Regions from separate parts of the Staphylococcus kloosii genome, predicted to be linked through region 2. Evidence: predicted binding sites of a transcription regulator. Region 2 holds the regulator's gene; each other region holds the start of a gene.
What was found. The regulator CtsR, encoded in region 2, represses protease genes until heat stress. The targets are predictions, from matches to a motif close to ATGGTCAATAAAGGTCAAACA.

Region 1 (3,296 bases), 280 kb from region 2:
TATTAATACAAACAGTAGTAATATATGTACTGATTAATAGATTGAATAAAACAAATGCTAATTTAATATTGAAGGGAAAAGACGATGATTAAACTAGTAAATATTAGTAAGTCCTACAAATCGAAAAAAGTTATTGATGCATTTAATTATAATATTGAAGATAAAGATTTTATTGTAATATCAGGTGAAAGTGGAAAAGGTAAAACAACCTTATTAAATATAATTGGATTATTAGAAAAACCTGATTCTGGTAAGATTAGCTATAATAACCGACTATTGAGTAAACAAAAAGATATTTTACATGTAGTTAGAGAAGATATAGCTTATATTTACCAAAATTATGGTTTATTGGTAAATGAAACGGTATTTACAAATTTGACATTACCTTTAAATATATCGAAAAAAGATAAAGACAAAATAAACTCTGTGTTAATCAATGTAGGTTTAGATGAAAAGATATTAAAAGAAAAAGTTTATACATGTAGCGGGGGTGAACAACAAAGAATTGCTATTGCAAGGGCAATATTAAAACAACCTAAAGTCTTGATAGCAGATGAACCAACGGGTAATTTAGATGAAAATAATAGTGATGAAGTAATGAAATTATTTACTCAGTTAAATAGCCAAGGCGTATCGATAGTTATGGCAACACATAACAAAAAATACTTTGATTTAGGAAATAAAATTATCAATTTAGACACATTGATAAAGTAATTAAGAGTAGTTAGGACAAAAGTCTATTCTCGAATTAAGAGTGTTAATTCGTTATATTAAGTGCAAATTGTTAAATAGACAGAAATAAACAATCATTTATAGATATCTAAGAAAATCAATTAAATAAAGTTACTACTATGAAAGGCGAAATATAGTTTAACGTTTGTTTCAAGAAAATATAATATTATAATAGGAGATAGATTTAAGTATAGTAGATAATTTGATAGTAAGTATAATTATTATGACGATAATCTTATTAATTTGTTTATATTTGCTATCAACTAAAAATTTAAATATTATAGCTTCTATAGATTCTAATAAGATACCCAAAGGTAAAAAGAATAAAGTAATATATGTAGCTGTTATATGTATATTACTCAGCACTTTAATATTGATAGTAGGAATTTTTATAAACAATTTTTTATATAGTGTGTTATTTATTATAGCTAGTTTGATATGTTTATTGATGTTTTACATTTACTATTTAATGATAATTAAATAGTAAATTCTGTTTTGAATCTTTTGAAGGTTATATTTTAAAGGTTTGTCTCCTGTGTTTTTTAGGAGACAAACCTTTAAATTTTAATTTTTTGTTGTTCTGAAAATGAATTTATTCTTGAAAAAGTTTCTTCCAGTTGATTAATGCAGTTGATAGAATATTATTTATTCTAAAAATATATAATTATAGACTACTAATCCCCTCGAAGGGAATCGAACCCCTATTCTAAGAACCGGAATCTTATGTGTTATCCATTACACTACGAGGGGTAAAATATACAATACCAATAGTTTACAAATGTTCAAAGTATTGGTCAATGATGACTTTGAAAAGAATTAAAAAAGGTGAGTTTATGTTTTGACCATTTTTGACTTTTAAGTTAAAATAAATTCAACAGTTATAATTAAGGAGGAAACAGAATGAATTTAATTCCTACAGTAATAGAAACAACAAACCGTGGTGAACGTGCTTATGACATTTACTCACGTTTATTAAAAGACCGTATTATCATGTTAGGTTCTCAAATTGATGACAATGTAGCAAACTCAATTGTATCTCAATTGTTATTCTTACAAGCACAAGATGCTGATAAAGATATTTATCTTTATATCAATTCACCAGGAGGTAGTGTAACTGCTGGTTTCGCAATTTATGATACAATTCAACATATTAAACCAGATGTACAAACTATTTGTATTGGTATGGCAGCATCTATGGGATCATTCTTATTAGCAGCAGGAGCTAAAGGTAAACGTTTTGCTTTACCAAATGCTGAAGTAATGATTCACCAACCTTTAGGCGGCGCTCAAGGTCAAGCAACAGAAATTGAAATTGCAGCAAACCATATCTTAAAAACACGTGCTAAATTAAATCAAATTTTAGCTGAACGTACTGGTCAATCAATTGAACAAATTGAAAAAGATACAGATCGTGATAATTTCTTATCAGCAAATGAAGCTAAAGAATATGGCTTAGTTGACCAAGTAATGGAACCGGAAGCATAATAAAAAAACAGCCCTTAATAGGGCTGTTTTTTTTGTTTAATATTCTAAATTTTCAAGTGCTACTTTTAAATTATTGAATTTGAAATTGAAGTCTAGTGATTCTAATTTATTAGGAATAACTTTTTGAGTGTCTAGTACTACCGTGGACATTTGTCCTAATACGAGGCGAATCAATGTGGATGGGACCCATGTGTAATGAGGTTTATCCATAATACGTCCAAGTGTATAACCGAATAAATTTTGGCGTTCGGCAATAGGTGTAGTGAAATTAAAAACACCGTGCGCTTTGTTATTGCTAATTACAAATAAGATAGCACGAGTAAGGTCTTCTAAATGAATCCATGAATACCATTGACGACCAGAACCAATTTTACCACCTACATATAAATTGTATGGTAGTTTCATTAATGGTAATGCGCCACCTTCATTAGAGAGTACCATTCCAAATCTGCCAATTACTACGCGTGTACCCAATGTTTCAAATTGTTTTGCCTTACGTTCCCACTGATAGACAACTTCTGATAAAAAATCGAAAGGTAATGTACGATATAGTTCAGTATATGTTTGATGTAAATCAGGTTTATAATATCCTACTGCGCTAGCATTAAAAAGAACTTCAGGTTTGTGGCTTCTATCTTTAAATAGTTCATATAATGCTTGTGTAGATTGTAATCTACTTAACATAATGGTTTGTTTGTATTTTGTAGTCCAACGTTTATTTAAACTAGCGCCAGCCAAGTTGATAACAATATCGATGTCTGGTACTAATGATTGCCATTCCGGTTTAGACCAATTAACGTAGCTTATTTTAGGGTGATTACTTGATTTATCTTGACGGGTTAATATAGTTATATGTGCATCACTCTCTTTAATTGCATCAACTAACTGGGTACCCACCATACCAGTGCCGCCAGTTATTAAATAATTTTTCATTGTATCACCTCAGGTATTTAGTTTCAGTTATTATCATTATTATATGAAGTATATAAACCAGTATAACGTATTTTACAACAAAGACGTTAAAAATTTGTTTTGTAAAAAATATAGTTCGCAATTTTAAAGTTATAAAATTTATATGA
Region 2 (3,296 bases):
TGCTGCTGAAATAAATGACACTAGTGTTGCACCGAATAGTAATTTAAGACCGAAACGAGCAACCATGTCACCTTTTTCGTTGTTTAACGATTTAATAGCACCAGAAATGATACCGATAGAACTGAAGTTTGCAAATGAAACTACGAATACTGAAACGATACCTTTAGCGTGTTCGCTCATGCCAGTTGCTTTCCCTAAGCTTTGCATTGCAACGAACTCATTTGATAACAGTTTTGTCGCCATAACTGACCCAGATTGAACTGCATCTCCCCATGGTACTCCGGCTAAAAAGGCAAATGGTGCAAATACAAAACCAATTAAAGTTTGGAAATCCCAGTGAATGTGACCACCAGACACGCCAGTGAAAATTGCACTAACGACACCGTTAAGTAATGCAATAATGGCAATATAACCAATTAACATTGCGCCAACGATAACTGCTACTTTAAAACCATCTAAAATATATTCTCCTAAAACTTCGAAGAATGATTGCTTATGTGTTTCACTTTCTTGAACGATTAATTTGTCTTCTTTTTCATCAACACGATAAGGGTTAATAATTGAAGCAATAATGAAACCGCCAAATAAGTTTAATACTACTGCTGTAACAACATATTTTGGTTCAATTAATGTAAAATAAGCACCAATAATTGAAGCGGAAACCGTAGACATCGCAGAAGCAGTTAGTGTATATAAACGTTGTTTAGGTATGTATGCCAATTCTTTTTTTAATGAAATAAATACTTCTGATTGTCCGAGAATTGCTGCGGCAACAGCATTATATGATTCTAAACGTCCCATTCCATTGATTTTAGAAATTAAGAATCCTAAAACGTTAATGATTAAAGGTAAAATTTTCGTATATTGTAAAATACCAATCAGAGCAGAAATAAAGACAATTGGTAATAATACATTGAAGAAGAATGGTGGGTTTTTAGGATCTACAAATTCAAATCCACCAAAGACGAAATTAACACCTTCAGCTGCTTTTGCTAATAAATAATTGAAGCCGTCAGATATACCGCCAATAAAAGTTATACCGAATTTTGTTTTTAACAAAATAAATGCAAAAACTAATTGTATAAGTAATAGTAAGCCGACATATTTCCAACGAATATTTTTTCTATCTGAGCTAAATAGTACAGCCAGTGCCAAAAATACTACAATCCCAATCAAGCCAATGATAATGTGCATAATGTTCTCATCCCTTTATTTTTTTCTTAACATCTATAATACATTAAAAGTAATATTAGTAACATAGATAATAAAAATTTTTAAATCATATTGGTTGAAAAAGGTCAAAGTTGGTCATATAATATAGTCAAAGAAGGTCAAAAAGAGGTGATAATCATGCATAATATGTCAGACATCATAGAACAATACATTAAAAAGTTATTTGAAGACACCGATGAAGACGCTGTTGAAATACAACGTGCACATGTTGCACAACGCTTCGACTGTGTTCCTTCACAATTAAACTATGTGATTAAAACACGTTTTACTAATAAACATGGTTATGAAATAGAAAGTAAAAGAGGTGGCGGAGGATATATCCGAATCACTAAAATTGAAAATAAAGATGAAACTGGTTATATTAATCACTTACTTCAAATTATTGGTCCTTCTATTTCACAACAACAAGCGTACTATATTATAGATGGTTTATTAGAAAAGTCCTATATTACAGAAAGAGAAGCAAAAATGATTAATGCAGTCATTGATAGAGAAACTTTAAAAATGGATATTGTAGCTAGAGATATTATTCGAGCTAACATTTTAAAACGTTTACTACCAATAATTAATTACTATTAAGGCGAGGTGATAACCGTGTTATGTGAAAATTGCCATTTAAATGAGGCAGAAGTAAAATTATCGGTTAAAGGCCAAGACGGTATACAAGAAAAGTGGGTATGTTCAACATGCGCACAAGGTGGTAACCCTTGGACTCAAGATAAGCAAATAGAAAGTCATCAAGACGATATCGAAGGCGCATTCGTTGTAAAACAAATTCTGCAACACCTTGCTTCCAAACATGGTATCAACTTTGATGAAATTACTTTTAAAGAAGCAAAACGATGTCCAACTTGCCAAATGACATTAAGAGATATAGCGCATGTAGGTAAGTTTGGTTGTGCCGATTGTTATGACACATTTAAAGAAGACATTATAGATATAGTTAGACGTGTCCAAGGTGGTCAATTTGAACATACCGGTAAAACACCACACTCGTCTTATAAAAAGTTAGCATTAAAAAAGCAAATTGAAGAAAAAACAAATTATTTAAATCATTTGATAGAAGAACAAGAATTTGAACAAGCTGCAGTAGTTAGGGATGAAATTAAAGCATTAAAGACAGATAGCGAGGTGTCACGTGATGAGCGAAAAGGAAATTAATTCACATATTAGTGAATGGATGCGCGACGAAGCAGAACAACCCGTAGTAATGTCCTCAAGAATTAGACTCGCGCGTAACTTAGACAATCATGTACACCCACTCATGTATCCTTCTGAAAAAGAAGGCGAAAGAGTCATCAATGAAGTTCAAGATGCGCTTCCCGAGTTAACATTGCAAAGACTAGATACTATGGATCAGCAAAGCAAATACAAACTCGTTGCGAAACATCTTATAAGCCCTGAATTAATCAAACAACCTGCGGCAGCGGTACTGTTAAATGAAGACGAATCATTAAGTTTAATGGTTAACGAAGAAGATCATTTGCGCATTCAAGCAATGGGGAATGATTTATCGTTGCATACGTTATTTGAAAAGGCTTCTGAAGTAGATGACCAAATAGATCAAGAATTAGACATTAGTTTTGATGAAAGTTTAGGTTATTTAACAACTTGTCCAACTAATATTGGTACAGGTTTAAGAGCAAGTGTAATGCTCCATTTACCCGGACTGTCAATCATGAAACGAATGAACCGTATTGCTCAAACGATAAATCGTTTTGGATTTACGATTAGAGGTATATACGGTGAAGGTTCACAAGTTTATGGTCATATTTATCAAATTTCTAATCAATTAACTTTAGGTAAAACAGAATTAGAAATTATAGATAGCTTAGCAGAAGTAGTGCAACAAATTATTAACGAAGAATTACAAATTCGTGAACAACTCAATCGCCATAATCATGTTGAAACGTTAGATAGAGTTTATCGTGCATTAGGCGTTTTGAAATATAGTAGACTGATTTCAATGGAAGAAGCATCTTTCAGATTGAGTGAAGTGAAATTAGGTATCGATTTAGGTTATATTGAACTAGAAGACTTTAAGTTTAATGAATTAATGATAG
Region 3 (3,296 bases), 390 kb from region 2:
AATTTCAGATTGTTTTTCTTTTTCGTTAGCTAATTCTTCTTGTAATTCTTGTAAACGTTGTTTACTAGCGTTATCAGATTCATTTTTCAATGCACTTTCTTCGATTTCTAATTGCATTACGCGACGATTAACTTGGTCTAATTCTGTTGGATTTGAACCCATTTCAGTACGAATCGTTGCACAAGCTTGGTCAACTAAATCAATAGCTTTATCTGGTAAGAAACGATCTGTAATATAACGATCTGATAATTCTGCTGCAGCAACTAAAGCGCGGTCTTGAATTCTAACGCCGTGATATACTTCATAACGTTCTTTTAAACCTCTTAAAATAGAAATTGTATCTTCAACATCAGGTTCAGAAACATTTACTTTTTGGAAACGACGTTCTAACGCAGAATCTTTTTCGATATATTCACGATATTCATTTAAAGTTGTCGCACCAATACAGTGTAATTCACCTCTAGCTAACATAGGTTTCAACATGTTGCCAGCGTCCATTGCACCTTCTGTTTTACCTGCACCAACGAGCATGTGTATTTCATCTATAAATAAAATGATTCTACCGTCTGAATCTTTAACTTCTTTAAGTACTGCTTTTAATCGTTCTTCAAACTCACCGCGGTATTTAGCGCCAGCTACAAGTGCACTTAAATCTAATTCAAAGATTGTTTTATCTAGTAATGATTCTGGAACGTCTTTACGTACGATTCTTTGTGCTAAGCCCTCAACTATCGCAGTTTTACCTACACCAGGTTCACCGATAAGTACTGGGTTATTTTTCATTTTTCTACTTAAAATTCTTATAGAGTTTCTAATTTCTTCATCTCTACCTATAACTGGATCCATGTTACCTTGTCGGACCTCTTCAACTAAATCACGTCCATATTTCTCAAGAGCTTCATAGTTCACTTCTGGATTTTGTGATGTCACGTGATTCCCTCCTCTAATTTTTTTTATAATTTCTCTTACTACTTCTGCTTTATTTGCTACTGCTTGTTTTGTTGTGTCGTCAATTTCTATTGCAGCTAACAGTAGATGTTCCATAGATATATAGTCATCATCGTATTCTTTCATATATGATTCGGCTTTAGTCAAAAGTTCATTTGCTTTTGGACTAATGTACTGTCCGTATTGAATATTATCTCCTTGTACAGAAGGATAATTTTTTAATTTATTTTCATATTGTGTTATTAATTGGTCTGTATCAATATTTGCTCTTTCTAAAACATTGTGATATAAACTATCAGTTTCAGTCAATGCTGATATTAGTATGGCTTCAATTTCAATATTTTGTAATTCATATGTTTGAGCTTGCTCAACCGCATTTTGTAATACGCTTTGCACTTTGTAGGTCATTTGATTTATATCCAATATTTTCACCCCTATACAATTAGCGTTAGGTCAAATTATTTTTGACTTTGACTTTCTTTGACCTTGATTTTATTATAGACCCTTTTACATAAAGAATCAACTCGAAAGCACTAAAAATTACATCATTTTTTATTATATTAATTTCCTTATTAAAGCATAAAAAACCGGTAACGTTTATCGTACACGATTACCGGTTTACTATTATTTTTTTAGTGCATTAACGATTAGATCTGTTAACGCATCTACACCTTTTTGTTCTAGATGAATGCCATCTGGGGCAAAGTATTCAGTATGCCCTTCTGAAGTTTCATACCAATTTATTAATTTAACATTTGAATGTTCTTTTGCTGCTTGAGCTAGCAAATCATTCACATGTTGTTCGTACGGTCTAGGAACTCTAACATTAATCAAATAGATGTCTGCCTCTCCTAATCTAGTAATTAATTCATCCAATTGACTCTTACTAAAATCTCCGTTCGTACCCAACTCGAGTACAACTTGATTGCCCTTTTGCGTTTTATCTTTATACTGACTATTTACTAGTGGCAATGCTTCATATAGATTTCTTCCTACCTTGCCATCAATATCAGCATTAGGTACTTTGTCTTTGAAAGTATCACCAATGTCTACCATTACGGAATCTCCTAGTAATAATGGAGATAAGTCTTTTACATCTTTTTTAGATTTTGACTGCTTGTCTGTAACTTCATTATTATCTATACGTTTGGGTTTAACAATTTTCTTACCATTATTAGTTGAATGAAAAGTAGTTTTTTTATGTGCTATATCATCTTTGCCTAATTTATCGAAAGCACCTAAAAATACTAATATCGTTGGTACACAAACACATAATGCAACAATTGTTCTAATTAAAGAAGTCTTAAATAAGTGATTAAAACTAAATATACGGAATCCATGTTTTCTAAAAGGTACTTCTATATATCTGTAAGATATTTCTGCTAAAGCGACAGTTAATATCAAATCCAAAATAAATACATAAAGTGGGTATTGCCCTGCTACGTAATATGAATGGATAAAGCTTATTATTGGAAAATGCCAAAGATATAAACTATATGATCTTTGTCCTATGTATACAAATACTTCATTACCTAATACGCGTGCAAAAGCATTTGAAGGATGTACGGCACTTGCGATAATTAATAACGTGAGTGCTGAAATCAGGTAAAAACCACCATTATAAATCCATGCACTGTCATCTTCCACAGTGAAAAATAAAGTTATTAAAATAAGTAGCGCACTTGTTCCAACAGAACCAATTATTATTTGTAAAATTTTTGGTGGTTGAGCATTTAATTTAAATGGTGGCCAAGCAAAAGCTAAAATCACTCCTAATAATATTGTTTGTAAACGTGTGTCTGTACCGAAATAAACACGTGAATTTCCCGTAGTCATCAGTGAAATTAATATCATCAAAGTTAATGATATTAATGACACAATCCATAATATAAGGGTTACTTTTTTGTAGCTGTTAAATTTAAATAATAACAATACTAATATGAATGGGAAAAATAAGTAAAACTGTTCCTCAATAGCTAATGACCATAAATGTTTCAATGGCATAAATGCAAATTGTTCAAAATAATTTACATCTGTTGCTATGTACCACCAGTTTGACATATAGAAAAGGGCTGCAAATGCATCATGTTTAATTTGGACAATGTGAGATGGTTTAAAAATAAGTGTAGCTATGATAACTGTAAAAATTAATATTAATAAAGCTGGTAATAGTCGTTTTATACGTCTGAGCCAAAATTGCTTTATTTTAATCGTTCCTGTTTCTTCATATTCGCTAAGTAATAAGCTGGTAATTAAATAGCCAGAAATCACGAAAAAGGTATCAACACCTAAAAAGCCGCCACTAAGCCATTGCTTATTTAAGTGATAAATTATTATACCAATGACTG

Region 1: the regulator CtsR is predicted to act here: its motif matches at 1,568-1,588, upstream of clpP (ATP-dependent Clp endopeptidase proteolytic subunit ClpP).
Region 3: the regulator CtsR is predicted to act here: its motif matches at 1,416-1,436, upstream of clpB (ATP-dependent chaperone ClpB).

The regions. Positions count from the first base shown of each region.
Region 1 is NZ_CP027846.1:2,333,847-2,337,142, reverse strand. It holds gene C7J89_RS11655 (DUF1430 domain-containing protein) at 1-92, shown strand, start outside; gene C7J89_RS11650 (ABC transporter ATP-binding protein) at 85-714, shown strand; tRNA gene C7J89_RS11645 (tRNA-Arg) at 1,411-1,482, opposite strand; gene clpP (ATP-dependent Clp endopeptidase proteolytic subunit ClpP) at 1,633-2,217, shown strand; gene C7J89_RS11635 (TIGR01777 family oxidoreductase) at 2,254-3,150, opposite strand; gene C7J89_RS11630 (hypothetical protein) at 3,289-3,296, opposite strand, start outside.
Region 2 is NZ_CP027846.1:2,612,934-2,616,229, reverse strand. It holds gene C7J89_RS13065 (NupC/NupG family nucleoside CNT transporter) at 1-1,194, opposite strand, end outside; gene C7J89_RS13060 (CtsR family transcriptional regulator) at 1,351-1,812, shown strand; gene C7J89_RS13055 (UvrB/UvrC motif-containing protein) at 1,828-2,394, shown strand; gene C7J89_RS13050 (protein arginine kinase) at 2,375-3,296, shown strand, end outside.
Region 3 is NZ_CP027846.1:2,226,814-2,230,109, forward strand. It holds gene clpB (ATP-dependent chaperone ClpB) at 1-1,371, opposite strand, end outside; gene C7J89_RS11095 (acyltransferase family protein) at 1,573-3,296, opposite strand, start outside.